Regions from separate parts of the Serratia sarumanii genome, predicted to be linked through region 1. Evidence: riboswitches for the same ligand, from Rfam matches in the RefSeq annotation. Region 1 holds a riboswitch; each other region holds the start of a gene.
What was found. Region 1 has a riboswitch for thiamine pyrophosphate ahead of thiM (hydroxyethylthiazole kinase). Riboswitches for the same ligand answer to the same signal wherever they lie in the genome.
Positions count from the first base shown of each region.

Region 2: another riboswitch for thiamine pyrophosphate. It lies ahead of thiB (thiamine ABC transporter substrate binding subunit); the one in region 1 lies ahead of thiM (hydroxyethylthiazole kinase).
Region 3: another riboswitch for thiamine pyrophosphate. It lies ahead of thiC (phosphomethylpyrimidine synthase ThiC); the one in region 1 lies ahead of thiM (hydroxyethylthiazole kinase).
Region 4: another riboswitch for thiamine pyrophosphate. It lies ahead of SSARUM_RS15280 (TenA family protein); the one in region 1 lies ahead of thiM (hydroxyethylthiazole kinase).

Region 1 covers NZ_CP124750.1:3,742,594-3,750,180, forward strand. Annotated here, with positions in the region: gene gutQ (arabinose-5-phosphate isomerase GutQ) at 1-962, shown strand, start outside; gene SSARUM_RS17775 (inhibitor of vertebrate lysozyme family protein) at 1,003-1,461, opposite strand; gene thiD (bifunctional hydroxymethylpyrimidine kinase/phosphomethylpyrimidine kinase) at 1,546-2,346, opposite strand; gene thiM (hydroxyethylthiazole kinase) at 2,346-3,137, opposite strand; TPP riboswitch at 3,173-3,269, opposite strand; gene SSARUM_RS17790 (GNAT family N-acetyltransferase) at 3,412-3,837, shown strand; gene SSARUM_RS17795 (methyltransferase) at 3,939-4,619, shown strand; gene SSARUM_RS17800 (MFS transporter) at 4,596-5,825, opposite strand; gene SSARUM_RS17805 (winged helix-turn-helix transcriptional regulator) at 5,921-6,370, shown strand; gene SSARUM_RS17810 (DUF1158 family protein) at 6,377-6,637, opposite strand; gene SSARUM_RS17815 (DUF2778 domain-containing protein) at 6,609-7,163, opposite strand; gene rluF (23S rRNA pseudouridine(2604) synthase RluF) at 7,347-7,587, shown strand, end outside.
Region 2 covers NZ_CP124750.1:718,477-726,063, reverse strand. Annotated here, with positions in the region: gene SSARUM_RS03345 (sugar efflux transporter) at 1-123, opposite strand, end outside; gene sgrT (glucose uptake inhibitor SgrT) at 278-454, opposite strand; gene sgrR (HTH-type transcriptional regulator SgrR) at 543-2,204, shown strand; TPP riboswitch at 2,242-2,360, shown strand; gene thiB (thiamine ABC transporter substrate binding subunit) at 2,418-3,404, shown strand; gene thiP (thiamine/thiamine pyrophosphate ABC transporter permease ThiP) at 3,380-4,987, shown strand; gene thiQ (thiamine ABC transporter ATP-binding protein ThiQ) at 4,974-5,678, shown strand; gene ivbL (ilvB operon leader peptide IvbL) at 5,767-5,880, shown strand; gene ilvB (acetolactate synthase large subunit) at 5,992-7,587, shown strand, end outside.
Region 3 covers NZ_CP124750.1:274,429-282,015, forward strand. Annotated here, with positions in the region: gene thiE (thiamine phosphate synthase) at 1-271, opposite strand, end outside; gene thiC (phosphomethylpyrimidine synthase ThiC) at 264-2,207, opposite strand; TPP riboswitch at 2,322-2,446, opposite strand; gene SSARUM_RS01275 (Rsd/AlgQ family anti-sigma factor) at 2,486-2,977, opposite strand; gene nudC (NAD(+) diphosphatase) at 3,079-3,846, shown strand; gene hemE (uroporphyrinogen decarboxylase) at 3,885-4,949, shown strand; gene nfi (deoxyribonuclease V) at 4,959-5,645, shown strand; gene SSARUM_RS01295 (YjaG family protein) at 5,694-6,284, shown strand; gene hupA (nucleoid-associated protein HU-alpha) at 6,474-6,746, shown strand; gene SSARUM_RS01305 (DUF1481 domain-containing protein) at 6,783-7,454, shown strand; gene purD (phosphoribosylamine--glycine ligase) at 7,504-7,587, opposite strand, start outside.
Region 4 covers NZ_CP124750.1:3,207,627-3,215,213, reverse strand. Annotated here, with positions in the region: gene SSARUM_RS15310 (aldo/keto reductase) at 1-382, opposite strand, end outside; gene SSARUM_RS15305 (cupin domain-containing protein) at 388-786, opposite strand; gene SSARUM_RS15300 (LysR family transcriptional regulator) at 991-1,902, opposite strand; gene SSARUM_RS15295 (ABC transporter substrate-binding protein) at 2,011-2,946, opposite strand; gene SSARUM_RS15290 (ABC transporter permease) at 2,982-3,749, opposite strand; gene SSARUM_RS15285 (ABC transporter ATP-binding protein) at 3,746-4,486, opposite strand; gene SSARUM_RS15280 (TenA family protein) at 4,483-5,166, opposite strand; TPP riboswitch at 5,229-5,331, opposite strand; gene SSARUM_RS15275 (LLM class flavin-dependent oxidoreductase) at 5,482-6,504, shown strand; gene SSARUM_RS15270 (SDR family NAD(P)-dependent oxidoreductase) at 6,518-7,252, shown strand; gene SSARUM_RS15265 (GlxA family transcriptional regulator) at 7,379-7,587, shown strand, end outside.

The sequences.
Region 1 (7,587 bases):
CCAACGCCCTGCTCGCCTTCGCCCGCGAAACGCTGGAGATCGAGCTGACCGAAGCGCAACGCCTGCTGGCGCGCCTGGACGACAACTTCGTCAGCGCCTGCGAACTGCTGCTAAACTGCCGTGGCAAAGCGGTGATTTCCGGCATCGGCAAATCCGGCCACATCGGCAAGAAAATCGCCGCGTCGCTGGCCAGCACCGGCACACCGTCGTTCTTCGTGCACCCGGCAGAAGCGCTGCACGGCGATCTCGGCATGATCGGCGCCGACGACGTGGTGGTGTTCATCTCCTACTCCGGCCGCGCCAAAGAGCTGGATCTGATCCTGCCGCTATTGGCGGAGAACGGCATTCCGGTGATCGCCGTCACCGGCGGCAAAGAGTCGCCGCTGGCGCAGGCCGCCGCCTGCGTGTTGGATATCGGCGTCGAGCGCGAAGCCTGCCCGATGGGGCTGGCACCGACCTCCAGCGCGGTCAACACCCTGATGATGGGTGATGCTCTGGCGATGGCGCTGATGCGCCAGCGCGGTTTCAACGCGGAAGATTTCGCCCGCTCGCACCCGGGCGGCAGCCTGGGGGCGCGCCTGCTGAACCGCGTGCATCACCTGATGCGCACCGGCGATCGCCTGCCGCGCGTGAGCGAAAGCGCCAACGTGATGGAAGCGATGCTGGAGCTGAGCCGCACCGGGCTCGGGTTAGTGGCGGTCTGCGACGCGCAGCAGCGGGTGGTGGGCGTGTTTACCGACGGCGACCTGCGCCGCTGGCTGGTGAAGGGCAACAGCCTGCAGGATCCGCTCAGCCCGGCGATCACCCGCCCCGGCTATCGGCTGCCGGAGCAGTGGCGCGCCGGCGAGGCGCTGGAGGCGCTGCACGAACAGCACATCAGCGCGGCCCCGGTGGTCGATATGGACGGCGTGCTGGTGGGGGCGCTCAACCTGCACGATCTGCATCAGGCCGGCATCGGCTGATCAACGCCGGGGGGCGCCATCACCGGCGCCCCCGGTCAGATCATTTCCAGTCGGGATTGTTCTCGAACTGCTGCTTCAGCAGCGCCTTCATGTCGTCATCCGGTTTGCCGAGCCACTGATACTTGGCGTATTTCTTCGGATGGTCGACGGCTTCCGGCCGGTCTTCCACCGCCACCCGCACGCCCCAGGCCTGGGATTTGTCCGCGCTGAACGCCACGATCAAAAAGTTGTTGCCGCAGTCGTGCGGTTTGCACAGATTGCCGACCAGATACTCTTTGCCCTTCCAGCTCAGGTTCTGCGCCGGCGTCGAGGTGCCGACGCCCTTGCGCGCCCAGCCCGGCATCCGCGCCTGGCCTTTCACCATGTTTTGCCAGCTGGCCTGATACCCCGGCTGCTGAATCAAATCCGACGTGGTGACGATCTGCTGAGCAAAGCTGCCCGCGCTGAAGCTGAGCAGTGCGCCGAAGAGGGCGCAACGCAGCGCCTGGTGTCCCGTCATAGTCCTTCTCCCTAGGTTAAATCAGGTTTCGCCCATAAAACCGGGCCTGAACTAGTCAGACCACGGTTGCGGCAAAAAGTTGACTCACCACCAGGCGTGGAAATGATGCACCGGCCCGATGCCGTGCCCCACTTCCAGCGTGTCCGCCTGTTGCAGTGCTTGTTGCAGGTAGTCCTTGGCGGCGGCCACCGTGGCCGCCCAGTCGGCATGGCGCGGGCGCAGCGCCGCCAGCGCGCCCGAGAGCGTGCAACCGGTGCCGTGGGTGTGGCGGGTGGCGACGCGCGGCGCGGTAAAGCGCTGCTCGCCTTCTGCGGTAAACAGCCAGTCCGGGCTCTCGCTTTCGCTCAGGTGGCCGCCCTTCATCAGCACCGCCCGGCAGCCCATCTCCAGCAGCGCCCGCCCCTGCTCGCGCATCTGCGCTTCATCTTCCGCCGGCGCGCACGCCAGCAGCGCCGCCGCTTCCGGCAGGTTCGGCGTAATGATCGACACCAGCGGCAACAGCTCGCTCCGAATAGACGCCACCGCCTCCGGCGCCAACAACGGATCGCCGCTTTTCGCCAGCATCACGGTGTCCAGCACCACGAATTCCGGCCGGTAATGGCGCAGCCGTTCGGCCACCGCCTGCACGATGTCGGCGTTGGCCAGCATGCCAATCTTGACGCTGTCGATGCGCACGTCGCTGAACACCGAGTCCAGCTGCGCGGCGACGAACGCCGGATCGATGTAATACACCGACTGCACGCCGCGGGTATTCTGCGCCACCAGCGCGGTGATCACCGAGGTGCCGTAGGCGCCAAGCGCCGAGAAAGCCTTCAAATCGGCCTGAATGCCGGCGCCACCGCTGGGATCGGTGCCGGCGATGGTCAGGGCGTTAATGCGTTTCATCACAGATCCTCCCCGCGCAGCTGATACAGGGCGTCGAGGAACGCCGGCGTAAAGCTGCCCGGCCCGGTGGCCTGTCTGGCCGCGAGGCCGCCGCAGTGGGACATCACCCGGCAGGCGGTCGCCACGTTGTCCAGGCGATCGCCCGGCAGGGCGCAAAACGCTGCCACGACCGCCGACAGCGCGCAGCCGGTGCCCACCACCCGCGTCATCAGCGGGGAACCGCCTTCGATCGCCCAATCGCGTTGGCCGTCGGTGACGTAATCCACCGCGCCGGTGACCGCCACCACCGCGCCGCTGCGCTGCGCCAGCTCACGCGCGGCGGGCAATGCCGCCAGCGAATCGTCGCCGCTGTCCACGCCGCGGCCGCTGGCCAGCAACCCGCTGAGCGCCATGATTTCCGAGGCGTTGCCGCGTATCGCCGCCGGTTTCTCGTCCAGCAGCTGTTTAGCAAAGGCGGTGCGGTAGGAGAGCGCGCCGACCGCCACCGGATCCAGCGTCCAGGGCTTGCCGGCCTGATTGGCGGCGGCCACCGCCACCCGCATCGATTCGGCGCGCAGCGCATTGAGGGTGCCGACGTTGATCAGCAGGCCGTCGGCCAGCACGCTGAACTGCGCCGCCTCTTGCGGCTCCACCACCATCGCCGGGGAGGCACCCAGCGCCAATAGCACGTTGGCGGTCAGCGATTGCACCACTTCGTTGGTCAGGCAGTGGATCAGCGGAGGCCGCTGTTGGAATTGGGTCAGACAGGCCGCGGCGCGCGCGCCGGGTAGTGCATCAGGTCGAGCGATCATATTCCTCCCAACCGGCGTTCAAGAAGGCGGCGCCGGCTGGGCGGCCGTGACTTCCCTACGCTGGCATTATCCAGATCAGGTAATACGGGTATTTCTCAGCCTTCACGTAGAAGGGCACCCCGAGTCATGAAAATCAATAGGTTGTGATCAACGTTGCGTTAATCCCTGCAGGGGATCATGCCAGCGGCGACGCAGACAAACAAGCGAATAAATTGGCCCGGCAGGCATACACCGCGCTATGCGCTATAGTGAGCACAAACCACCGGGAGATGCCATGCAGATAAGACCCTATCAAGAAACCGATCGCCCCTTTCTGCGCACGCTGTACCTGGCGTCGCGCAAGGCGGCGTTCGGCTGGCGCGATACCTCAAACTATCAGTTGGAAGATTTCGACGGCGCGACGCTGGGCGAAGCGATTTGGGTGGCGGAAGACGGCGGCACGCTGCTGGGATTCGTCTCCATCTACCGCGAAGACAACTTCATTCATAACCTGTATGTCGATCCCCATCAGCCGCCGCGCGGCGTCGGCAGTGCGCTGCTGCAGGCGGCGGAAGCTACCTTCACCGCCACCGGCTCGCTGAAATGCCTGGTGAAGAATGAAAAGGCGCTGGCGTTCTACCGCAAACACGGCTGGCGCATCATCTCTACCGGCAACGACGGCGAAGAAGATTATTACCTGCTGCATTCGCCGGCCCGCTAACGCCGCCTTTCCCGTCACAGAACTCATTAATGATAATGGATTTCATTATCATTTAAGCATACCCTTCCTTGTCTCTCTCAATGAACTTTGCAAGGAAGGTTATGCAACATCAAACGGATACACGCTTCCCCGATGCCGCGGCGGCGGACTACGATCGCCGTATTCTGACCCTGGTGCCCGGCTATCAGTTTGCTCAGTCGCTGCTGACGGCGACGCTCGCGCAGACGCTGCCGAATGACGCCACGCTGTTGCTGGCCGGCTGCGGCACCGGCAGCGAACTGTCGGCGCTGGCCGCCGCCAACGCCAGCTGGCGTTTCAGCGCAGTGGAACCCTCCGCCGGCATGCTGGCGGCCGCGCGCGCCAAGGCCGAAGCCGCGGGTTATGCACAACGGGTGAGTTTCCAGCCCACCTTGCTGCAACAAGCGCCGCAAACCCGCCACGGCGCGGCGGTGTGCTCATTGGTGCTGCACTTTATCGCCGACGATGGCACCAAACTGGATTTCCTGCAGCAGTTGGCACAGCGCCTCTCCCCCGCCGCACCGCTGCTGCTGTTCGACTATCAACCGGAGGGCCTGCCCGCCAGCCACTACCAACACTGGCTGCAAAGCGCCGGGCACTCGGCGGCGCAGGCGCAGGAGGTGATCGAACGCACCCGCCGCAACTGGCACCCGATGACGGCGGCACGCAGCCGTCTCCTCCTGGCGGAAAGCGGCTTCACCGCGCCTCAGCAGTTGTGCGGTGCGCTGGGCTTCCAGCTTTCACTGCTCCACCGCCGCCGCTGAGGGCGGCATGCCGCGCAGCGTCAGCCGCCAAAACAGCAGCGCGCTCAGGCTGACGCCCGCCCCCAGCCAGCAGACGCCGCTCCAGCCCGCCCAGGCGTACATATGGGTGCCGGCAAAGGCGCCCAGACCGCTGCCGACGGCGTAAAACAGCATGTAGCAGCCCACCAGCCTGCTGTGCGACTGCGGGTGCGCGCTGAAGATCATGCTCTGGTTCAGCACGTGGATCGCCTGGCCCGCCAGATCCAGCAATACGATGCCCGCCACCAGCCAAACCAGGCCGCTGCCGAGTAAACCGAGCGGCAGCCAGGCCAGCGTCAGCAGCAGCAGACACACGCCGCTGGCCACCTGCCCCAGTCCGCGATCCGCCAGATGCCCGGCGCGCACCGCCGCCAGCGCGCCCACCGCGCCGACCAGGCCGAACGCCCCCACCGCGGCATGGGTGAAGTTGAACGGCGCCTGACTCAGCGGCAACACCAGCGAACTCCAAAAGAGGCTGAAAGCGCCGAACATCAGCAGCGCCAACATGCCGCGAATTTGCAGCGTGCGGTCATGCAGCAGCAGGGTCAGCATTGAACGCAGCAGCGCGGGATAGCTCAGCGTACTGGGAGCGGTGCGCGGCGCAGGCAGCAGGCGCGACAGGATCGGCAGCAATACCAGCGTCACCCCGGCAGAGAAGAAGTACACCGTGCGCCAGCCGCCGACATCCGCCAGCGCGCCGGACAGGGTGCGCGCCAGCAGCAACCCCAACACCACTCCGCCCTGCGCCGCACCAACCACCCGCCCGCGCTCCTGCGGCGCCGCCAGTGCTGCGGCGAAAGCGATCAGCCCCTGCGTCATGGCGGTACCCAATAAGCCTACCAGCAACATCCCCGCCAGCAGCCAGGGCGCGCTTTGCGCCCAGCCCACCAGCAGCAGCGCGCCGATCAGCCCCAGCTGTTGCCCCGCCAGCAACCAATGCCGGTTCAGCCGATCCCCAAGCGGCACCACCAACAGCAGCGCCAGCGCGCAGCCCAGTTGGGTCACGGTGATCACCATGCCGACCGCCGCCAGGCTGATGGAAAAATCATGGGCGATGGCGTCCAGCAGCGGCTGCGCATAGTAAACGTTGGCCACGCTAAAGGCGCTGGCGGCGGCCAGCAGCAGCACCAGAGGGGCCGGCAGGCGCCCCAGCGCCGCACAGGGGGGATCCAGCAGTTTGTCGCTCATCGCATACCTCAATCTAGTTTCATTATTAAACCCAATGAACTTTAGGCGCAGAGGTTTTATAATGCAACCAGAATGTGCAGTTGGAGATAACCGTCGTGAAACGTAAAAGCCTGGAAGACGCGCCGTGCCCGGTGGCGCGCACGCTGGATGTGATTGGCGACTGGTGGTCGCTGCTGATCGTGCGCGACGCCTTCGACGGCGTCACCCGCTTCAGCGAATTTCAAAAAGGGCTGGGGATGGCGAAGAACATCCTTGCCACCCGCCTGCGCGCGCTGGTGACGCACGGCGTGCTGGAAATCGTGCCCGCCGCAGACGGCAGCGCCTATCAGGAATATGTGCTGACCGAGAAAGGCCGCGCGCTGTTTCCGGTGATCGTCGGCCTGCGCCAGTGGGGGGAAGATCATCTGTTCGCCGAGGGAGAAGCGCACTCAACGCTGGTGGAAAGCGACAGCGGCCGCCCCGTCCCGCGCCTGACGCCGATCGGCAGCGCCGGGCAGACGCTCACCCCGCTGAATACCCGGGTGGTGAAGGTGGAGGAACGGTGATGAGAGTTAGTGGCGGTGCCCGCAGCTCACCCGCTGAAAAACCTGGCGGATAAAGAGCCATTCCAGACACCCGGCCAGCAGATAAACCGCGCCAAAAATGAGCGCACCAAACCATTCCGTATCGTTAAAATGGAAAAACTCGCTGGCGTCAATCAGCCAAGCGGTTTGATCCTGGTTTAGCCTGGGTACAGGAAAAAGCTTTATTGTCAGCACAGCCAGCCCAACAACAGCCAATGCGTTAGCGAGCAACAGGGCAAGTTTTTTCATAGCCTTTCACCTCGATAGTCCCATATGCCTGTAATGTCGTTCCCGGAACTCTGGCTGTTTTCGATTTCAGCAATGCAGCTCGCAGACGATTGAATTCGTTTTGGGAATAAAAGGTTACACATCCTTCGGATAATCCAAGTGGACCGATTGGATGCAACCTGAATTGCCCACGCATAATGCCGTTAATCCATGTTCTATCGTTAACTGTTCCATCATCTCTGTATAAAGCAAACCAACTATTGTGATCTACATTGGTCACAATATCTTTTATGAAAGTAATAGTCTGCGACTTTAAACCACCGGATGGCCGATCCACAATCCAGTAAGTACCGGCTGGTATAGCCCCGTGATTGGGAACATCTGTACATCCTGGTTGATTTGTATACTGTTTATTACCAGAAAACACAGAGAACATCCCAACCCCTTGACACAACAGAGTGTTTATTTTGTTTCCATTATGAACTAAAAAGCAGCGAAGCATTTTATTTCCCCCATCCTTTGGCTGAGCACCGATAATATCCAGCAAATAAGATTTTATCTATCTTATTGATTTTTTGAATATTGTTAACTCGTGATGATAGAATCAGCAATGAGTAAGGCCCAATCAGCATTGATGGCGCGTGCATCACCTTGAGCTATTACATCTATTCTCTAACAGCTTCCGCAATCCCCTGCAGGTAATGTATAGTCCGCGTTTTACGGAGATCCCATGCTGACTAACTCATCCATTCGTCTGAACAAATACATTAGCGAGAGCGGTATCTGCTCACGCCGCGACGCCGATCGATACATCGAACAGGGCAACGTTTTCATCAACGGTAAACGCGCCACCGTTGGCGCCCAGGTATTTGCCGGCGATGTGGTGAAGGTTAACGGTCAGCTGATCGAACCGCGCAATGAAGAAGATCTGGTGCTGATCGCGCTGAACAAGCCGGTCGGCATCGTCACCA
Region 2 (7,587 bases), 2.1 Mb from region 1:
GGTCAGAAACAGGCTGAGCGTCGGCGTCAGCAACGCGCCGGCGATGCCAGAAAGAAAAGCAATCAGCAGGAATGCGGCAAAGATGGGATTGATGCGCTGTGACAACCGGCTCAGGCGTTGCATATCGTCTTCCCTGACCTCAAAGCAGAAAAAAGAACCTTAGGCCACGGCGAGAAAAATGCAAGCGCATTGCCATGACCACGCATAAAAAAACCAGTGGGTCGCCCCACTGGCTGGTGAAACAGCACCATTACTCAGAAATTGGTTGCCGGAGCCCCTACAGGTGCTCGCGATACTGCTTATCGGTCATCTCTTTGATATCCCATTGCGTCAGGTGCGCCAGCATCGCCAGCCGCGCCTGCTCGGGCACCACGCTCAGCCAGTCTGCGCGCTGGCGGCGCACCGCGCTGAAATAGCGCTGGTAGAACTGTCTGGATAAGAAAGCTTTCATCATTACGCCCTCCCCCTTTCATTGATGAAAATTATCGGCGTAATATAGGGAAAGAAAAATTGACGAGTTGAGGCAGGAGCGTTCCTCTTTTATGTCCACGTCCCGATTGCAGCAGCAGTTCATCCGTCTGTGGCAGCGCTGCCACGGTGAAACCACCGACACCACGCTGCAGGATCTGGCGGAGGTGCTGAGCTGCTCGCGGCGCCACGTGCGCTCCCTGCTGAGCGCCATGCAGCGAGAGGGCTGGCTCACCTGGCAGGCGGAGTCGGGGCGCGGCAAACGTTCGCGGCTAACCTTCCACTACACCGGCCTGGCGCTGCAGCAACAGCGGGCCGAGGAGCTGTTGGAACAGGACCGCATCGATCAGTTGGTGCAGCTGGTGGGCGACAAAAACGTGGTGCGCCAGATGCTGCTGTCGCAGTTGGGGCGCAGCTTCCGCCAGGGAAAACATATCCTGCGGGTGCTCTACTACCGGCAGCTGTACAACCTGCTGCCCGGCTCGGCGCTGCGGCGTTCGGAAACCCATTTGGCGCGCCAGATCTTCAACGGCCTGACGCGCATAAATGAGGAAAACGGGGAACTCGAGTCCGATCTGTCTCACCATTGGCAGGCGCTGACGCCGCTGCACTGGCGGTTTTACCTGCGTCCGGCGATCCATTTTCATCACGGCCGCGAGCTGGAGATGGCGGACGTCATCACTTCCCTCTCACGTCTGACCTCGCAACCGCTGTTCTCGCATATCGAGAGCGTCACCTCGCCGACGCCGTTCGTGATCGACGTGCAGCTGCGCAGCCCCGACCACTGGCTGCCCTGGCTGCTGGGCAGCGTGCAGGCCATGATCCTGCCGCGCGAATGGCGCGAACTGCCTGATTTCGCCCGCCATCCGGTCGGCACCGGCCCCTACCGCATGGTGCGCAACCATCCCAGCCAGATGAAGATCCACGCCTTCGACGACTATTTCGGCTACCGGGCGCTGATCGACGAGGTGAACATCTGGGTGCTGCCGGAGTTTTCCGAAGAGCTGGTGCACTCCGGCGTGCAGCTGCAGGGCGATGAAACCGGCAACAGCGAGCTGGAAAGCCGGCTGGAAGAGGGCTGCTATTTCCTGCTGTTCGATCAGCGCTCCCCGCTGGCCGCCGATCCCGCCATTCGCAGTTGGCTGTGCGAATTGATCAACCCCATTTCGCTGCTGAGCCATGCCGGGCCGCTCTACCAGCGCTATTGGTCGCCGGCGTACGGACTGCTGCCGCGCTGGCACCACAACCGCACACTGGCGCAGCAGCCCAAGCCCGCGGGCCTGACCGAACTGACGATGACCCACTTCAATGAGCATTCGGAGTTTCACGCCATTCGCCAGGCGATCGAACCGCTGCTGGCGCAGCACGGCATCCGCCTGATTGTGCAAAGCGTGGATTACGCCACCTGGCACCAGGGCGACGCGCGCAGCGATCTGTGGCTCGGCAGCGCCAACTTCTACCTGCCGCTGGAGTTTTCGCTGTTCGCCACGCTGTACGAACTGCCGCTGGTGCAGCACTGCATGAACGAAGATCTGGCGCAGGACGCGGCGCTGTGGCGCGCCAACCGCTTGCCGCTGGCCGAGTTCTGCCAGCGTCTGGTCAGCAACCACCAGCTGCATCCGCTGTTCCACCACTGGCTGCAGCTGCACGGCCAGCGCAGCATGCGCGGCGTGCGGATGAACACCCTCGGCTGGTTCGACTTCAAGTCCGCCTGGTTTGCCCCGCCGGAGGCATAAGCGCCTTTCGCCCGGGTCGGTTAATCTTTACAATAGCGCCGTCTCAACGGGGTGCGGTAAGTCGGGCCGCGTGATAAGCCCGATTTTCCGCTGAGAGCACACCCGTCGAACCTGATCCGGTCAATACCGGCGGAGGGATTTGAGCCCAGCGAACCGGCGACGCCGCCTCGCCCCCTCAGATGCCCTTGCCCCCTTATTTTTCAGGAGTGCAACGTGGTCAAAAAATATCTGCCCTGCTTATTGCTGCTGTGCGCCGCGCCGGTGTTCGCCAAGCCGACGCTGACGGTTTACACCTACGATTCCTTCGCCGCCGACTGGGGCCCAGGCCCGGCGGTGAAAAAAGCCTTCGAAGCCGAGTGCGACTGTGAATTGAAGTTCGTCGCGCTGGAAGACGGCGTCTCGCTGCTGAACCGCCTGCGCATGGAAGGCAAGAACAGCGCCGCCGACGTGGTGCTGGGGCTGGACAACAACCTGTTGCAGGCGGCGCAGCAAACCGGCCTGTTCGCGCCGAGCGGCGTCGACACCGCCAAACTGACGGTGCCGGGCGGCTGGCAGGACGCGACCTTCGTGCCTTACGACTACGGCTACTTCGCCTTCGTCTACAACAAAGAAAAACTGAAGAACCCGCCGAAAAGCCTGCAGGAGCTGGTCAGCAGCGATCGCAACTGGAAAGTGATCTACGAAGATCCGCGCACCAGCACGCCGGGCCTCGGCCTGCTGCTGTGGATGCAAAAAGTCTATGACGACAAAGCGCCTGCCGCCTGGCAGCAGCTGGCGAAAAAGACCGTCACCGTCACCAAAGGCTGGAGCGAAGCCTACGGCCTGTTCCTGAAGGGCGAAGGCGATCTGGTGCTCAGCTACACCACCTCTCCGGCCTATCATCTTATCGAAGAGAAGAAAGACAGCTACGCCGCCGCCACGTTCAGCGAAGGCCACTACCTGCAGGTGGAAGTGGCGGGCAAGCTGAAGGCCGCCAAACAGCCTGAGCTGGCGGAGCGCTTCATGCAGTTCATGGTGACGCCGGCCTTCCAGAATACCATCCCGACCGGCAACTGGATGTATCCGGTGATCAACACCCCACTGCCCGTCGGCTTTGAGCAGATGAACGTGCCGCATACTGCATTGCAATACAGTGCCGAAGAGGTGGCCAAACAACGCGGCGGTTGGATCCGGGCATGGCAAACCGCCGTCAGCCGCTGATCCCCCGCTGGCTCTGGCCGGGGCTGCTGGCCGCCGGCGTGATCCTGCTGGTCGCCGCGCTGGCGATGGGCTCGCTGTGGCGTCACGCGCCGGACAGCGACTGGCGCGGCCTGTGGCAGGACAGCTACCTGTGGCACGTGGTGCGCTTCACCTTCTGGCAGGCGCTGCTGTCGGCGCTGATTTCGGTGCTGCCCGCCGTTCTGCTGGCGCGCGCGCTCTATCGCCGCCGTTTCCCCGGCCGGCAGCTGCTGCTGCGGCTGTGCGCTATGACGCTGGTGCTGCCGGTGCTGGTGGCGGTGTTCGGCCTGCTCAGCGTCTATGGGCGCCAAGGCTGGCTGGCGACGCTGTGCGGCTGGCTGGGCATCGAGTATGGCTTCTCGCCCTACGGCCTGCAGGGCATTCTGCTGGCGCACCTGTTCTTTAACCTGCCGCTGGCCACCCGCCTGTTGCTGCAGGCGCTGGAGAATATCCCGGTGGAACAGCGCCAGCTGGCCGCCCAGTTGGGCATGAACGGCTGGCAGCAGTTCCGTTTCGTCGAATGGCCGGCGCTGCGCCGCCAGATCCTGCCGAGCGGCGCGTTGATCTTCATGCTGTGCTTCGCCAGCTTCGCCACCGTGCTGTCGCTGGGCGGCGGGCCGCAGGCCACCACCATCGAACTGGCGATCTACCAGGCGCTGAGTTACGACTACGATCTGGGTCGCGCCGCCATGCTGGCGCTGATCCAGTTAAGCTGTTGTCTGGGGCTGGTGTTGATCAGCCAGCGGCTGAGTCAGGCGCTGCCGGTGGGCCATACCCACGCCCAGCGCTGGCGCAACCCGGAAGACAGCCTGTGGCGGCGCGTCGGCGATTTTCTGCTGATCGCCGCCGCGCTGCTGCTGCTGCTGCCGCCTCTGCTGGCGGTGATCGCCGACGGCGCCAATCAGGCCGTCGTCAGCGTGCTGCGCCAGCCGGTGCTGTGGCAGGCGCTGTTCACGTCGCTGCGCATCGCCCTCGGCGCCGGGGTGCTGTGCGTGGCGCTCACGGTGATGCTGCTGTGGAGCAGCCGCGAACTGAAGCTGCGGCAGCATCTGCGCGGCGGCCAGGCGCTGGAGCTGAGCGGCATGGTGATCCTGGCGATGCCGGGCATCGTGCTGGCCACCGGCTTCTTCCTGCTGCTGAGCGATACGATCGGGCTGCCGCAGTCGCCCTATGCGCTGGTGATCCTCACCAATGCGCTGATGGCGGTGCCTTATGCGCTGAAGGTGTTGGAGAATCCGATGCGCGACCTCGCCGAACGTTACAACCCGCTGTGCCTGTCGCTGGATATCCACGGCTGGCAGCGGCTGCGGCTGATCGAACTGCGCGCGCTGCGTCGCCCGCTGGCGCAGGCGCTGGCCTTCGCCTGCGTGCTGTCGATCGGCGATTTCGGCGTGGTCGCCTTGTTTGGCAACGAGCATTTCCGTACCCTGCCTTTTTACCTGTATCAGCAGATAGGCGCCTACCGCAGCAACGACGGGGCGGTGACCGCGCTGCTGTTGCTGCTGTTGTGTTTCCTGCTGTTTACCCTGATCGAACGCTTACCGGGGCGCCATGCTGACGCTTGAAAAACTGACCTATCTGTATGAACACCTGCCGATGCGCTTTGATCTGCGCATCCAGCCGGGCGAGCGCGTCGCGGTGCTCGGCCCCAGCGGCGCCGGTAAAAGCACCCTGCTGAGTTTGATCGCCGGTTTTCTGCCGGCGGCCAGCGGCCGGCTGCTGCTGAACGACGAAGACCACACCGCCACGCCGCCGGCCAAACGGCCGGTGTCGATGCTGTTTCAGGAGAACAACCTGTTCGCGCACCTGACGGTGGCGCAGAACATCGGGCTGGGGTTGGATCCCGGTCTGCGCTTGACTGAACAGCAGCGCCAACGGCGGGCGCATATCGCCCGTCAGGTCGGCCTGGAGGAGCACCTGGAGCGCCTGCCGTCGCAGCTTTCCGGCGGCCAGCGTCAGCGCGCCGCGCTGGCGCGCTGTTTGATTCGCCAACGGCCGATCCTGCTGCTCGACGAGCCCTTCTCGGCGCTCGATCCGGCGCTGCGCAACGAGATGCTGCAGCTGCTGCAGACGGTGTGCGAACAGCGCAACCTGACGCTGCTGATGGTGTCGCACAACCTCGACGACGCCGCCCGCATCGCGCCGCGCACGCTGCTGGTGGTCGACGGACGCATCTACTACGACGGCCCGACGCAGGCCCTGCTGGACGGCAGCGCGCCCGAAGCGCGCGTGCTGGGCATTTCGGGTAAAGCGTGATCTGACGCGCGTTTTTTATGCTGCGCCAATAAACCTGTTGTGCGAATTTTGCGCCTGTGCTTTTATAAAAACCTGACTTTTTTTACTGATGATAAGGTTCCCTGTGATCGCATCCTCGCTGACTTCGACCCTACTAGTTACCGCGCTACCAGCCGCGGTGGTCGTCGTGCGTGTGGTGGTGGTCATCGGCAATGCGCCGTAGGGTCCGAATCAACGCATCGATTCCCAAACCCCGCCGGCGCAAACCGGGCGGGGTTTCTTGTTTTAGCACCCTGCCCAGCAAAGCTCACCGGCCTTGAGAAAGGACAGGAACATGGCAACTTCGGGCACGCCTCAACCGGGCACCAGCTTCACCGGCGCACAATTGATCGTTCATCTGCTGGAGCGGCAGGGTATCACCACCGTCGCCGGCATCCCCGGCGGCGCCGCGCTGCCGCTGTATGACGCGCTGAGCCAAAGCACCCGTATTCACCACGTGCTGGCGCGCCACGAACAGGGCGCGGGCTTTATGGCGCAGGGCATGGCGCGCGCCAACGGCAAAGCGGCGGTGTGCATCGCCTCCAGCGGGCCGGGCGCCACCAACCTGGTCACCGCCATCGCCGATGCCAAGCTCGACTCCATTCCGCTGGTGTGCATCACCGGTCAGGTGCCCTCCTCGATGATCGGCACCGACGCCTTCCAGGAGGTGGACACCTACGGCATTTCCATCCCGATCACCAAGCACAACCATCTGGTGCGCGATATCCGCGAGCTGCCGCAGGTGATCGGCGACGCGTTCCGCATCGCCGAATCCGGCCGCCCAGGCCCGGTCTGGATCGATGTGCCGAAAGACGTACAAACCGCCACCATCACCCTGGAAGAGCTGCCGCCGATCGCCGTGCCGGACGCCGCCCCGAGCTTCGATCCGGCGCTGGTTGCGCAGGCCGCCGCGATGATCAACCAGGCGAAACGCCCGATCCTCTACCTGGGCGGCGGCATCATCTGCGCCGAGGCTCACCGGCAGGCGCTGGAACTGGCCGAGCGCGCCGGTCTGCCCACCACCATGACGCTGATGGCGCTGGGGGCGATGCCGGTGGAACACCCGCTGTCGCTGGGCATGTTGGGCATGCACGCGGCGCGCAGCACCAACTTCATTCTGCAGGAGGCCGATCTGCTGATCGTGCTGGGCGCGCGCTTCGACGATCGGGCAATCGGCAAAACCGAGCAGTTCTGCCCTAACGCCGCCATCATTCACGTGGATATCGATCGCGCCGAGCTGGGCAAGGTCAAACAGGCCAACGTGGCGATCCATGCCGACGTCGGCCAGGTACTGCAACAACTGCTGCCGCAGATCGACACGCAGCCGCGCAGCGCGTGGCTGAGCACCGTCAACGACCTGAAGCGCGAGTTCCCGTTCAACATGCCGAACGCCGACGATCCGCTGAGCCATTACGGCCTGGTGCTGGCCGCCGCGCGCTGCGTGGACGACAGCGCCATTATCACCACCGACGTGGGCCAGCATCAGATGTGGGTGGCGCAGGCCTATCCGCTGAGCCGGCCGCGCCAGTGGCTGACGTCGGGCGGCCTGGGCACCATGGGCTTCGGTCTGCCGGCGGCGATCGGCGCGGCGCTGGCGGAGCCCGAGCGTAAAGTGCTGTGCTTCTCCGGCGACGGCAGCCTGATGATGAACATTCAGGAAATGGCCACCGCCGTCGAACACGATCTGGACGTGAAAATCATTTTGATGAACAACCAGGCGTTGGGGCTGGTGCACCAGCAGCAAACCCTGTTCTACCAGCAGCGCATCTTCGCCGCCGCCTATCCGAAGCGCACCGACTTCCTGAAGATCGCCGCCGGATTCGGGCTGGATACCTGCGATTTGAACGCCGCGGAAGATCCGCAGGCGGCGCTGGCCGAAGCGATCCAACGC
Region 3 (7,587 bases), 1.6 Mb from region 1:
CCTCCTGGCCCAGATGCACGCCGTAAGCGCCGTGCTTGATCGCCAGCCGCCAGTAGTCGTTGATGAACAGCCGCGCCTGATAACGCTGGCCCAGCGCGATGGCGGCGGCGATATCCGCTTCGACCTGCTCGTCAGGCAGGTCCTTGATGCGCAGCTGGATGGTGGTGACGCCGGCCTCCAGCAGGCGAGCGATCCATTCCACGCTGTCGACAACCGGGTAAAGCCCCAGCTTGTGGGGCGTAGCCGGGAAGGGGGTCGTGATATCAGTCATTGCTTGTCTCCTCTTGCAGGGTGCCGGCGCTGTGATACAGCTCGCTGCCGCGGGCGCGGAACTCGGCGGACATTTTCTCCATGCCGGTCAGCTGCACTTCGATCGGCTTGGCGGCTTCCTGGGCCGCGGCGTAGTCGCGCACCTCCTGCGAAATTTTCATCGAGCAGAATTTCGGCCCGCACATCGAGCAGAAGTGGGCGACCTTGCCGGACTCCTGCGGCAGGGTTTCGTCGTGATAGGCGCGGGCGGTGGCCGGATCGAGCGCCAGATTGAACTGATCTTCCCAGCGGAATTCGAAACGCGCCTTGGACATGGCGTTATCGCGGATCTGCGCGCCCGGATGGCCTTTGGCCAGATCGGCGGCGTGAGCGGCGATCTTGTAGGTGATCAGGCCCTGCTTGACGTCCTCTTTGTTCGGCAGGCCGAGGTGTTCTTTCGGCGTGACGTAACACAACATGGCGCAGCCGAACCAGCCGATCATTGCCGCGCCGATGCCGGAGGTGAAATGGTCATAGCCCGGGGCGATATCGGTGGTCAGCGGGCCGAGGGTGTAGAACGGCGCTTCGTGGCAGTGTTCCAGCTCTTCGGTCATGTTGCGGCGGATCATCTGCATCGGCACGTGGCCCGGGCCTTCTATCATTACCTGCACGTCGTATTCCCAGGCGATTTTGGTCAGCTCGCCCAGCGTATGCAGCTCGGCGAACTGGGCTTCGTCGTTGGCGTCCTGAATCGAGCCGGGGCGCAGGCCGTCGCCGAGCGACAGCGAAACGTCGTAGGCGGCGCAGATCTCACAGATTTCACGGAAATGCTGATAGAGGAAGTTTTCCTGATGGTGCGACAGACACCATTTGGCCATGATCGAGCCGCCGCGCGACACGATGCCGGTCAGGCGTTTGGCGGTCATTGGCACGTAGCGCAGCAGCACGCCGGCGTGGATGGTGAAGTAGTCGACCCCTTGCTCCGCCTGTTCCAGCAGCGTATCGCGGAACATCTCCCAGGTGAGGTTTTCCGCCACGCCGTTGACCTTCTCCAGCGCCTGGTAGATCGGCACGGTGCCGATGGGCACCGGGCTGTTGCGCAGGATCCACTCGCGGGTTTCGTGAATATAGCGGCCGGTAGAGAGATCCATCACGGTGTCCGCGCCCCAGCGGGTGGACCACACCAGCTTCTCCACCTCTTCTTCGATCGACGACGTGACCGCCGAGTTGCCGATATTGGCGTTCACCTTCACCAGGAAATTGCGGCCGATGATCATCGGTTCCGCCTCCGGGTGATTGATGTTGGCGGGAATGATGGCGCGGCCGGCGGCCACTTCCTGGCGCACGAACTCCGGCGTGATGTTGTCCGGCAGATTGGCGCCCCAGCTCTGGCCCGGGTGCTGGTGGCGCAGCACCTCGCCGCGAATGCGCTCGCGCCCCATGTTTTCACGGATGGCGATGAACTCCATCTCCGGGGTGACGATACCGGCGCGGGCATAGTGCAGCTGGGTCACGCGCCTGCCCGGCAGCGCCTTGCGCGGCAGCGGCAGATGTTCGAAGCGCAGATGATCCAGCCCCTCGTCCGCCAGCCGCTGTTGGGTGAAGCCGGAGCTGGCGCCGCTGAGGGTAGTGGTATCGCCGCGCGCGTCGATCCAGCCGGCGCGCAGTTTGGCGAGACCGGCGTGCACGTCGAGCTTGGCCTGCGGATCGCCGTAGGGGCCGGCGGTGTCATACACCGGGATCGCCTCGTTGGGTTCATACTGCGGGTGGTCTTTGCTGCCGCCGAGCAGGGTCGGGCTGAGCTGAATTTCGCGCATCGGCACCTGGATATCGCTGCGCGAGCCTTGCAGATAGATACGGCGTGAGTTCGGGAAAGCCATGCCTTGCAGGGTGTCGATAAACTGCTGGGCGGCTTCGCGTTGCGCTTTACGGGCGCGCGGTGGATTAACGTTAGACATAGCAAGTTCCTACCAGTGTGTTGGGTTGGGAAAGTTGCTTGTCTGGAGCTCGGAGGGAGTAATGATGGTGGCCGATAAGGCAGGGCGCCCGCAAGGGGAAGGCCGTGCCTGTGGCGATAGATTACTCTTGTTCCCTTCGCGGGTATTAACCCGATCAGGTTCCGCGGATCCCGAATTAACGGTCTCAGCCTGGCTGATTCGATGAACAAATCAGGCGCTAGGCACTCCGACAAGATGCCCCCCAGTATAGGAGGGATAAGAAAAAAAACTATAAAATTTTAACGCGCCGGATCCGGCTGCGGTTGCTGCGCGGCTTCCGCCTCCAGCAGGATCAGCTTATCTTCCAGCGCAAAGCGCGCCGCCAGCGTTTCGCCGATATCCGACAAGGCCTGGTGGAATTCCAGACAAACCTCCTGATCGATATCCACTTCGGTATAGCGATCGTGGAACGCCATGATCTGTTCGGTATTGGCCCACAGCTTGGGGTAGATGTTCACCGCCAGCGACATTTTCGGACTGGCTGCGCCTTCCACTTGTTTGATAATTCTGTCATAGATATGAAAATGCCCTGCGGAGAGGTAATCCACCAGGTTGTGGCAAAAGTTCTCCAGCGCTTTTTCATTCAGCGGCGTATGCTTTTCTTTATTCGGTTTGAGGCCTACCAGCGTGCAGTAGGCGACCAGCAACTGCTTGCGGGCCTGAAGCCATTGATCAACTAATTCATTACTACCGCCAACGCGCTGAGTCAGCCTTTCCAAACGGTTGAGCATGTTTGACTCCGTGTAAGTAATAAAAGTAACCGGTAAGTTATTAAAATGTAACAAAGCCGATTCGTAGAGTGCCAGTGAAGCTGAGGTTGTGCAACAACGATATGGAACTTGCATTAACGGGCAATGAAAACGGCTGGTGGATCGTCAGCCATGAAAGCAAACTTTGGTTACCGAACGGTGAATTGCCGTCGGGGACGGCCGCCACCCTCGGGCTGCAGGGCCGTATGGCGCGCACCATCGGTGAGTGGGCGGGGGCGCCGGTTTGGCTGGTGCGCCAGGCGATGCCGCGGGAGATGGGCTCGGTGCGTCAGCTGTTGGATCTGGATCGCGGTCTGTTTCAGCTTGCCGGGCGCGGCGTGCAGCTGGCGGATTTCTACCGTTCACATCGCTATTGCGGCTACTGCGGCCATGAGATGCACCTCAGCCGCAGCGAGAGCGCCTGCCTGTGTGGCCACTGCAAAGAGCGCTACTATCCGCAGATTGCACCCTGCGTGATCGTCGCCATTCGGCGCGAGGATCAGATCCTGCTGGCGCAACACGTGCGCCATCGCGGCGGTATCCACACGGTGCTGGCCGGCTTCGTCGAAGTGGGCGAAACGTTGGAGCAGGCGGTAGCGCGCGAAGTGATGGAAGAGAGCAATATCGAAATCAAGAACCTGCGCTACGTCACTTCACAACCCTGGCCGTTCCCGCACTCGCTGATGATGGCCTTTATGGCCGATTACCATCAGGGGGAAATTCGTCACGATCCCAAGGAGCTGCTCAACGCCGGCTGGTATCGCTACGACCAGCTGCCGCTGTTGCCGCCGCCCGGTACCGTGGCGCGCCGGTTGATTGAGGACACCGTGGCGCTGTGCCGGGCAGAATAATGTACAATGGCCGGCAGATTATTAAGGGAGCCCCATAAATGACTGAGTTGAAGAACGATCGCTACCTGCGCGCGCTGTTGCGCCAGCCGGTGGATGTGACCCCCGTATGGATGATGCGCCAGGCCGGTCGTTATTTGCCGGAGTACAAGGCGACCCGCGCCCAGGCCGGTGATTTCATGTCGCTGTGCAAGAACGCGGAGCTGGCCTGCGAGGTCACGCTGCAGCCGCTGCGCCGCTATGCGCTGGACGCCGCCATCCTGTTCTCCGACATTCTCACCATTCCCGACGCCATGGGGCTCGGCCTGTACTTTGAAGCCGGCGAAGGCCCGCGTTTCAGCTCCCCTGTTACCTGCCGCGCCGACGTCGACAAGCTGCCGGTGTTCGATCCGGAAGTGGAGCTGGGCTATGTGATGAACGCGGTGCGCACCATTCGCCGCGAGCTGAAGGGCGAAGTGCCGCTGATCGGCTTTTCCGGCAGCCCGTGGACGCTGGCGACTTATATGGTCGAAGGCGGCAGCAGCAAAGCCTTCACCAAGCTGAAGAAGATGATGTATGCCGAACCGGCCACGCTGCATCTGTTGCTGGACAAGCTGGCAGACAGCGTGATCCTGTACCTCAATGCCCAGATCAAAGCCGGCGCGCAGTCGGTGATGGTGTTCGACACCTGGGGCGGCGTGCTGACCGGGCGCGACTACCGCGAGTTCTCTTTGCACTACATGCACAAGATCGTCGACGGGCTGCTGCGTGAAAACGACGGCCGCCGCGTGCCGGTGACGCTGTTCACCAAAGGCGGCGGGCAGTGGTTGGAGGCGATGGCCGCCACCGGCTGCGATGCGCTGGGGCTGGATTGGACCACCGACATCGCCGACGCGCGTCGGCGCGTCGGCGACAAAGTGGCGCTGCAGGGCAATATGGATCCGTCGATGCTGTATGCCTCTCCGGCGCGCATCGCGGAAGAAGTGGAGACCATTCTGGCCGGTTTCGGCCACGGCAACGGCCATGTGTTCAACCTGGGCCACGGCATCCATCAGGATGTGCCGCCGGAGCACGCCGGCGCCTTCGTCGAGGCGGTGCACGCGCACTCGGCGAAATACCACCGTTAAGGATTCGATGTGACCGATATGGCGGCCCTGCGCGCCGAACAGCTGCGGCGCGCGGCTGAAGTCATTCGCTACGACGATCTGCCGGCCGAACCGCCGGCCTTCATCGCCGGCGCCGACGTGGGCTTCGAGCAAGAAGGGGCGGTGACGCGCGCCGCCATCGCCATCCTGCGCTATCCGTCGCTGGAGCTGGTGGAGTATCAGGTGGCGCGCATCGCCACCGTCATGCCCTACATCCCGGGCTTCCTGTCGTTTCGCGAATACCCGGCGCTGTTGGCCGCCTGGGGGCAGCTGCGGCAGAAGCCGGGGCTGATCTTCGTCGATGGGCATGGCATTTCGCATCCGCGGCGTCTCGGCGTCGCCAGCCATTTCGGCCTGCTGGTCGATGTGCCGACCATCGGCGTGGCCAAGAAGCGCCTGTGCGGCAAATTCGCGCCGCTGGACGCCGCCGTCGGCGCGCTGGCGCCGCTGGAAGATAAGGGTGAACCGCTGGGCTGGGTGTGGCGCAGCAAGGCGCGTTGCAACCCGCTGTTCATCTCTACCGGCCATCGCGTGAGCGCCGACAGCGCGCTGGCGTGGGTGCAACGCTGCATGGCGGGCTACCGATTACCGGAGCCGACCCGCTGGGCCGACGCCATCGCGTCGCGCCGTCCGGCGTTTCAGCGTTGGTTGCAGCAGCATCCGGAGGTGTCGCCATGAGCGATTTCGGGTACACTGCGCCGCAGATAACGCGTAAGAGAGTAAAGCATGCTACGTAACCCGATTCATTTACGTCTGGAACGGCTCGAGGCCTGGCAACATTTGACCTTTATGGCCAGTTTGTGCGAGCGTATGTACCCGAATTACCAGATGTTCTGCAAACAGACCGAGTTCGGCGATCCGGCGGTTTATCGCCGCATTCTGGATTTGGTGTGGGAAACGCTGGTGGTGAAGGACGCCAAGGTCAACTTCGACAGCCAGCTCGAGAAGTTGGAAGAGGCGATTCCGTCGGCGGAAGATTACGATCTTTACGGCGTTTACCCGGCAATTGATGCCTGTATCGCATTAGGGGAACTGATCCATTCGCGGCTCGGCGGGGAGACGCTGGAGCACGCCATCGCCATCAGCGAAACATCGATTCGCACCGTGGCGATGTTGGAAATGACCCAAGCCGGTAAGGAAATGACCGACGAAGAGTTGGAAAGTTTGCCTGCGGTAGAGGAAGAATGGGACATTCAATGGGAAATTTTCCGCCTGTTGGACGCCTGTGAAGAGCGCGATATAGACCTGATCAAGGGGCTGCGATCCGACCTGCGAGAGGCCGGTGTCAGCAACATCGGGATAAATTTAGCGCAATAAGGCAACAAAACGTGATTTAACGCCTGATTTGTCATGCCTTAAGGCTTCACATCCGCACCCTGTCTGGTCTACATTTGGGGGGCGTAAAAAAAGTGGCTATCGGTGCGTGTATGCAGGAGAGTGCTGTCAATCGGCATATCCGTCGCACTCGATGCTTTGCAAACGATAAACACACTGTAAGGATAACTTATGAACAAGACTCAACTGATTGATGTAATCGCGGACAAGGCTGACCTTTCCAAAGCACAAGCTAAACTGGCTCTGGAATCCACCCTGGCTGCTATTACTGAGTCTCTGAAAGAAGGTGATGCAGTACAATTGGTTGGCTTCGGTACTTTCAAAGTAAACCATCGTAGCGAGCGCACTGGCCGCAACCCACAGACTGGCAAAGAAATCAAAATCGCAGCAGCCAACGTGCCTGCGTTCGTTTCTGGCAAAGCACTGAAAGACGCTGTTAAATAAGACCGCGCCTCGGTGAAAAGAATAAACAGGGGGGCGATGGCGCCCCTTTTGTTTGCTCGTCGGGCGCTCATGGCCGTTGGCATCGCCGTCGGCCTGAGTGCCTGCAGTTTCCATTCCGATATCCCCAGCTTTACCGCCAGCGGCTTCGTGGCCGATCAGGGTGTGATACGCCTGTGGCGTAAAGACGATGAGCAACATCGTCCGCAGGTGTTGGTCAGCGTCTACAGCCCTTACCGTGGTCCGGGTACCATCACCACGCTGTACACCTATCAGGGCGACGTGCTGCGCCAAATCAAACGCAACGATGCCGACGGCGATCGAGATTCCATTCAGCTGCGCTTTGCCGACGACGGCACGGTGAGCTTTATGCAGCGCCAGTTGGCGACACGCCGCGAACCGTTGACCAGCGATGAAATCGCTCTGTACCAATATCAGGCGCGGCGGATCCTTGAAGTGAGCAATGCGCTGCGCGCCGGCAAGGTGAAATTGCTGCAGGGGCGCTGGATGCAGGGCGAGGTGCAAACCTGCGACGGCCAACGCATGAAACCGGGGCTGGATGCCGCCTCCATCGTTTGGATCGAGAAACGCGCCCGCAGCAGTAGCCGGCCGGTGAGCGTCGCCTGGCTGGAAGCGCCCGAAGGCAGCGAACTGCTGCTGGTGGCGAACGACGACTTCTGCAGCTGGGAACCGAAAGAAGACCAGCTGTAAAAAAGGCCCCGCGCTGCGGAGCCTCCCATCATGACCTTAGACGGCCAAATCACTTGCCGCGCGCAATCGCGCGATAACCGATATCTTTGCGGCAGAAGCTGCCCGGCCACTGAATGCCTTCCGCCAGCTGGTA
Region 4 (7,587 bases), 530 kb from region 1:
CGCGGAGTTTTATCATGGCATCCCAGGCGGAAACGAACAGGTTTTGCCCGGATACCGGCCAGTGAATCAAATACAGATCGACATAGTCGCAACCGAGCTTGGTCAGGCTTTCGTTGAAGGCGTTCTCAACGTCGTCATGCCGGTCGTTCCATAGCTTGGTGGTGATGAATATATCTTCCCGGCACACGCCCGCAGTTTTTATTGCGCTGCCCACTTCAGATTCGTTGCCATAGATTGCGGCCGTATCGACGAGGCGATAGCCCGCATCAAGCGCGCATTGAACGGCGCCGATCAATTCATCTCCTCGCGACTGCCAGACGCCGAATCCGATGGCAGGCATCGCGTTGCCGTCATTGGTGAACCGGTGTTGTGAATTACGCATATTCTTTACCCAATATGGCTGATGAATTTTAAATGTTCGTGAGCAGGATTAATAAAGTGCACGTCAGAGGCTTCCCGACGAGGTGTATCGATAGATAAAAAATATACGGGCTTGCCGTTAAAAGGATTGATGCTGTGAACGGTGTTTCGTTTAAATATCACCATTTGGTTTTCGGCTAAAACTCTTTTGACATCGTTGCCGGCCTGAAACTCCAGCGCGCCTTCCACGACGTTCAAGATTTCATCACATTGTTGGTGGTAGTGTGCGGGAACCTCGGCATAAACGCGAAACAGGCGGACGCTGCCCTGCGGCGTATCATCAAGGTACATATCGACGATCAGAGAGTCGGCGGTGTCAGGAAAGTGTTTTTTCCTTTCTTCCAGATCAAAATATAATGCGTTCATACTGCGCTCACTGTAAATGATAGGCGTGATTAACCGGTCACTGAAATAAAACATTCATGGCTCAAGCGACGGTGTCACTATGTTTTATCTCAGGCTGGATAATATTGCGTGCGGACGAACACCCTTATTTCAACGTTCCCGCACATCACTGACAGAATACAATACAATGCATTGAATGTTTTTTGACGAAGCGTTGAGCCGATATCAACCAGGGGAGCGATGCCGCGCTTTTATCAGCTCAATCAAAGGCCGCAATCCTGGTTGCAGCTGGCGGCGGCTGGGGTAGTACATCATAAAGGGGGCGCTGAGATGCGACCAATGGGGCATGACGCATTGCAATTCGCCAGTGCGCAAGTGTTCATCGATTTGCATTTCCAGACAGTAGGCCAACCCCAGCCCGGCGAGCGCCGCTTTGATAATCATTGAGGTTTCACTGAAAATATATTGCCCATTCACCGGCAACCGGCAAAACGCCTCATCGTTGCCCAATTCCCATTGATATACCGCGCCATCTCCCAATCGCATGTTGATGCAACTGTGATCTTTCAACTCCGACGGTGAGCCTGGCGCGCCATATTTTGCCAGATAGGCCGGAGCGGCGACGACGACCCATTTCAGACTGCCGGTCAGAGGAACGGCAATCATGTCTTTGGGGATGATCTCGCCATACCGGATGCCGGCGTCGAAGCCTTCTTTGATGATGTCTACCTGATGGTTATTGACGGCCACTTCCAGCGCTATTTTGGGATGTGTTTGGGCGTAGCTTTCCATGACGGGGGCGATGAGCAAATCGAGCGCATCATGCGGAATGTTCAGGCGAAGGTGGCCGATGGGTTCATCGCGATACGGTTCCAATGTCGAGAGGGCGGATTTGATGTAGTCGAATCCGCGATCGAGTTCGGTTACCAGGGCCACGCCTGCCGGTGTGGGAACGACCGAGCGGTTGGTTCTGTTCAACAGCTTTACGCCGAGGCGCTCTTCAAGCGAACGCATGGCGTGGCTGAGAGCCGATGTGCTGACGCCGAGCTCCACGGCCGCCAACCGGAAACTTTTCTTGCGGCAAATGATGGAGAACACATTAAGTTCGGCGAGTTCTGTGCGGCTGAGCGTGGCCATTTTCGTCCCACTGTTTCTTTCGACAGAGCGCGATGATAAGCCCGACGCATAGGGTATCGCAACCAAAGCGAACAGCCGCTGCACGCCTGCAGCAGCTGTTCCGCCTCGTTAATCCAGCTCCACCGCGTACTGTTCCACCGGGGTGATTTTCTTGATCAGCTTGTTGTCGAACAGGAACTGTTCGTAAGTCTGGTAGCGGGCGCGATCCAGCTTGGCCGGATCGCGCGCGAACAGCGGCAGGCTGGCTTGCCACGCCTGTTTGTTCAGCTCGGTATTCAGCTCCGGGTGCGCCTTGGCGAACGCCAGCCAGGTGTCCTGCGGGTGCGCGTGCAGGTAGTCGCTGCCTTGCTTCAGCGCGGCGAGGAACTTGCGGATTTTCGGCTCGTTCACCGCATCGCGGTGGGCGACGATGATCAGCTCGTCGTAGGCCGGCACGCCGTAATCTTCGACGTTGAACACCACCGGCGTCTTGCCCTGCAGCTTCAGCTCCAGCGCTTCGATGTTGCGGTAGCCGCCGATCACTGCATCGACCTGGCCCGCCAGCAGGGCGCTGGTCAGCTGGAAGTTGACGTTGATGAGCTTGATGTCCTGCGGCTTGAGGTGTTCGTGTTCGACCATGGTGGCCAGCGTCGCCTGTTCGATGCCGCTGACCGAGTAACCCACCGTCTTGCCCTTGAGATCCGCCGGCGACGTGATGTTTTTATCCAGCGCGATCACCGTATTCAGCGGCGTGTTGATCAGCGTGCCGACGCGCATCAGCGGCAGGCCCTGATCGGCGAAGAAATGCAGCTGCGGTTGGTAAGTGATGGCGAGGTCGGCCTGTTTGGCGGCCACCAGCCGCGGCGGCAGCGCCGGATCGGACGGCGGCACGATCTTGACGTCCAGCCCTGCGGCCTTGAAGGCGCCGATCTGCTCGGCCACCATAATCGGCGCGTGATCGGGGTTGATGTACCAGTCGAGCACCAGCGTCAGCTTTTCGGCCGCGCCGGCCTGGCCGGTGATGGCGGCGCCGAGCAGCAGCCCGCAGAGGGTTTGTTTGATCATGGTCGTTCCTTTATCCCTGGTTATGGTTGCAATCATCAGTCGTTTTCCGGCGCCCAGGCGATCAGGCGCCGCAGCAGCGCATCCACCGCGGCCCACAGCAGCACGGTCATCAGCACCAAAATAAACAGCGCGGCGAAGCAGACGTCGGTCTGCATGCGCGCGTTGGCGTTCAGCATCACGTAGCCCAGCCCTTCGGCCGAGCCGACCCATTCGCCGATGATGGCGCCGATCGGCGCGACGGCGGCGGCCATGCGCAGGCCGGAGCCGAAGGCCGGTAGCGCCGCCATCAGCCGCACGTGCCGCAGCTGCGCCCAGCGCGAAGCGCGCATCGTGCGCGCCAGATCGAGATAGTCGTTGTTGACCCGGCGCAGCCCGTCGAAAAAGGCCGACACCACCGGGAAGAAAATCACCAGCACCGCCATCGCCACCTTGGCGCTCATGCCGAAGCCGAACCACAGCACCAGCAGCGGCGCCAGGGCGAACACCGGTATCGCCTGGCTGGTGAGCACCAGCGGCATCAGCCAGCGCTGCAGGCGTGGCGAGAAGATCATGCACAGCGCCAGCGCCGCGCCGAGCAGCACGCCCAGCGCCAGCCCGCTGACGATCTCCGAAGCGGTGATCAGCGTGTGCCAGGTGAGATAGCCGCGCCCGTCCCACAGCGCCTGCGCCACCGCGCCCGGCGTGGGCAGCAGGAAGGCCGGAATGCCGCTTTGCGCCGCCAGCCACCACAGCAGCAGCAGGCCGACGAACACCGTCAGCCCGCGCCGCAGGCGGGTGAGGCCGCGCTCTTTGGCGATATTCATTGCGCGGCCCTCACCATCTGCTGCAGCAGCTCGGCCTGGCTTTTCAGCAGGCCGGCGTCATCCGGCGCACGCGGCGGCCGCCCGCTGATGCGGTGGGTATCGTCGAGGCCCAGCGGCCAGGGCGACAGCACCAGCAGCCGGTGGCTCAGGCGGCAGGCTTCCATCGGGTCGTGGGTGATCAGCAGCACGGTGTTTTGCGCCAGCAGTTCGGCGGCCAGGCTCTGGATCTCGGCGCGGGTGATGGCGTCCAGCGCCGAAAAGGGTTCATCCATCAGCACGATCGGCTGGCGTTCATAGAGCGTGCGGGCGATGGCGGCGCGCTGGCGCATGCCGCCGGACAGCGCGGCGGGCAGGCTGCGGCCATGAGCGGCCAGGCCCACGCGTTCCAGCAGGTGCGCCGCCCACGCCCGGTCCGGCGTTTCGCCGCGCAGCCGCGCGCCGAGGGCGACGTTTTCTTCGACGGTCAGCCACGGGTAGAGCAGGTCTTTTTGCCCCATGTAGGCGATGCGCCCGGCGATCGGCAAACCGTCGCTGCCGGTCACCGTGCCTGAGGTGGCCTGCGCCAGGCCGGCGATGATCTTCAGCAGGCTGGTTTTGCCGGCGCCGCTGGCTCCGAGCAGGGCGACGAAGCTGCCGCCGGCGATGTCGAAGCTCAGCCGGTCGAAGACGATTTGCTGACCGAAACGCAGGCTGAGATCCCGCACCTGGATGCCGGGCGGGAGACGCGGGGTGGTCATGAGGCGTTCAGCCCCATTTGCCAAAATGCCGATTCCAGCTGGGTGGCGGTGGTGAAAATCTGCGCCAGCTCGGTGAAGCGGCCTTGTGCGCCGCGCTGGTGGCCGACGGTTTCCAGCAGCTCGATGGCGGCGCGCACGCCGGCCAGATAGCCCTCGTCGCCGTAGTTGCGGATCCAGGAGGCGTAAGGATTGCCCTCCATTTGGGTGGCGGGATCGTGCAGCAGCCGCAGGCCGATTTCGGCATAGCCGGCCACGCAGGGCAGCAGGCCAGCCAGCAGATCGAGGGCGTCGCCGGCATGGCCGATATCCAGCACGTAGCGGGTATAGTTCATGGTTTCCGCCGCTTCCGGCTGGGCGGCGATCTGCGCTTCGCTCAGCCCCCATTCGGCGCAGTAGGCCACGTGCAGCGGCAGTTCGGCGACGATGCCGTTGAGCGAGGCGGTAGCGGCGCGCATCTCCGGCAGGGTGCGCAGCTTGCTGACCAGCAGCGCGTAGGCGCGGGCGAAGTGCAGCAGGAACAGATAGTCCTGGGTCAGGTAGCGGCGAAACGCGCGTTCGGGCAAGGTGCCGGCGGCCAGCTGCTGCAGAAACGGGTGATCAACGTAATCTTGCCAGTGGCTGCCGGCATGTTGGCGCAGCCGGCCGTAAAGACCGCTTTCGAACAGGGTGGTGATGGACATGGGACCTCCTTGAGTCAGTGGAGATCCGGGCACGCTGGGGTATGAACAGGCAACGGGTGAGAGCGTTGTTGCCTAACCGTCCCTTCGCTGGCATGACCCAGATCAGGTTCAAAGGGTTCGGCTTGCGCCATCTCAGCCCGTAACAGGACACCCCTCGGAGCTGCTTGTTATACGACATTTGTTTTTTGATTACAATCGCCGGGCGGCGCGGCGGCAATCGGTTCGTTTAGTGCGATCGGGGGCGATTTTGCTGGCGCAGAGCGCGCGATTTTTGTCACTGTAGGCCGATGATTTTGCCTTTGAGGACGATTCCCGATGAAAAAGATTGGTTTTCTCTCGTTTGGCCACTGGTCGCCTTCCGCCCAGTCCGGCACCCGTTCCGCGGCGGATGCGCTGCTGCAGTCCATCGATCTGGCGGTCGCCGCCGAAGATCTGGGGGCGGACGGCGCCTATTTTCGCGTACACCACTTTGCACGCCAGCTGGGGTCGCCGTTCCCGCTGCTGGCCGCCATCGGCGCCAAAACCCAACGCATCGAGATCGGCACCGGCGTGATCGACATGCGTTATGAAAATCCGCTGTACATGGTGGAAGACGCCGGCGCGGCGGATCTGATCGCCGGCGGGCGGCTGCAGCTCGGCATCAGCCGCGGCTCGCCGGAGCAGGTGATCGACGGCTGGCGCTATTTCGGCTATGCCCCGGCCGACAGCGAGAGCGACGCGGACATGGCCCGTCGCCATACCGAAGTGTTCCTGGAAGCGCTGCGCGGCGAAGGGTTCGCCGAGCCCAATCCACAGCCGATGTTCCCGAATCCGCCCGGGCTGCTGCGGCCGGAGCCGTTTTCCGCCGGGCTGCGCGACCGCATCTGGTGGGGCGCCGGTTCGAACGCCACCGCCGTCTGGGCGGCGAAGCTGGGCATGAACCTGCAAAGCTCGACGCTCAAGAACGACGAAACCGGCGAACCCTTCCATATCCAGCAGGCCAAGCAGATCCGCGCCTACCGCGCCGCCTGGCAAGAGGCGGGCCATGCGCGCGAGCCGCGGGTTTCCGTCAGCCGCAGCATCTTCGCGCTGGTGGATCAGCGGGATCGCAACTACTTCGGCGGCGGCGGCAAGGAGGGCGATCAACTGGGGTATATCGACGCGCAGACCCGGGCGATCTTCGGCCGCAGCTATGCCGCCGAGCCGGACGTGCTGATCGAGCAGCTGGCGCAGGACGAGGCCATCGCCGAAGCGGATACGCTGCTGCTGACCGTGCCTAACCAGCTGGGCGTGGATTACAACGCCCACGTCATCGAATCGATTTTAACCCATATCGCGCCGGCGCTCGGCTGGCGCTAAACGGAGGAGTGGCATGTCACGCATTTTCATTACCGGTTCGGTAGACGGGCTGGGCCGCGCCGCCGCGCAAACGCTGTTGGACGAAGGGCATCAGGTAATTCTGCATGCGCGTGAGCCCGGCCGTTTGGACGCGGTGCGCGATCTGCTGGATCGCGGCGCACAGGCGACGATCGGCGATCTGTCCGATGTGCAGCAGATCCGGCAGCTTGCCGAGCAGGTCAACCGCCTCGGCCGCCCGGACGCGGTGATCCACAACGCCGGTATGTTTACCGGGCCGCAGGTGATGCCGGTGAACGTCGTTGCGCCCTACCTGCTGACGGCCCTGATCGAACGCCCCAAGCGTATCGTCTATCTGAGCAGCAGCATGCACTTTGACGGCGTGGCGGAACTGAGCGGCGTGGACTGGCTCGGCGGCGCAGCCGGCTCCTATTCGGACAGCAAACTGTTCGTCACCGCGCTGGCCGCCGCCGTGGCGCGCCTGTGGCCTGACGTGATCAGCAGCGCGGTCGATCCCGGCTGGGTGCCGACCAAAATGGGCGGCGCGGATGCGCCAGACGATCTGGCGCTGGGGCATGTGACGCAGGCGTGGCTGGTGAGCAGCGATGAGCCGCAGGCTCTGGCGTCCGGCGGCTATTGGCACCATCAACAGCGCTTCGAACCTCACGCGGCGGTATACGACGAGGCGTTTCAAACGGCGCTGCTGGCGCAATTGGCGCGCGCCGGCGGGGTGAGCCTGCCGCAGGCTTGAGGACAGTGCTTTGTTGGCCCGTCGGCGCTTGCCGACGGGCTTTTTTATGCCCGCAGGGTGAACCGGCGAGGCTTTTCTTATACAGTGGCTGTCTGACCTGTTTTGCTTGTTCTTCCTATTATCGCCATGCATACATTCCTGATTATCGTCCCTGAAGGGGGCATGCTGTTCGAAGCGGCGGGCATCGCCGATATCCTGATGCAGGCTAACCGTCTGAGTCCTGCCGAGGCGCCGCTGTATCAGATCGCGGTCGCCACCACGCAATCCCATCGGGTGGTACACGGCCTGTCCGGGCTGAGCCTGTTGGCCGACCACCGCCTGGCGGATCTCGATCC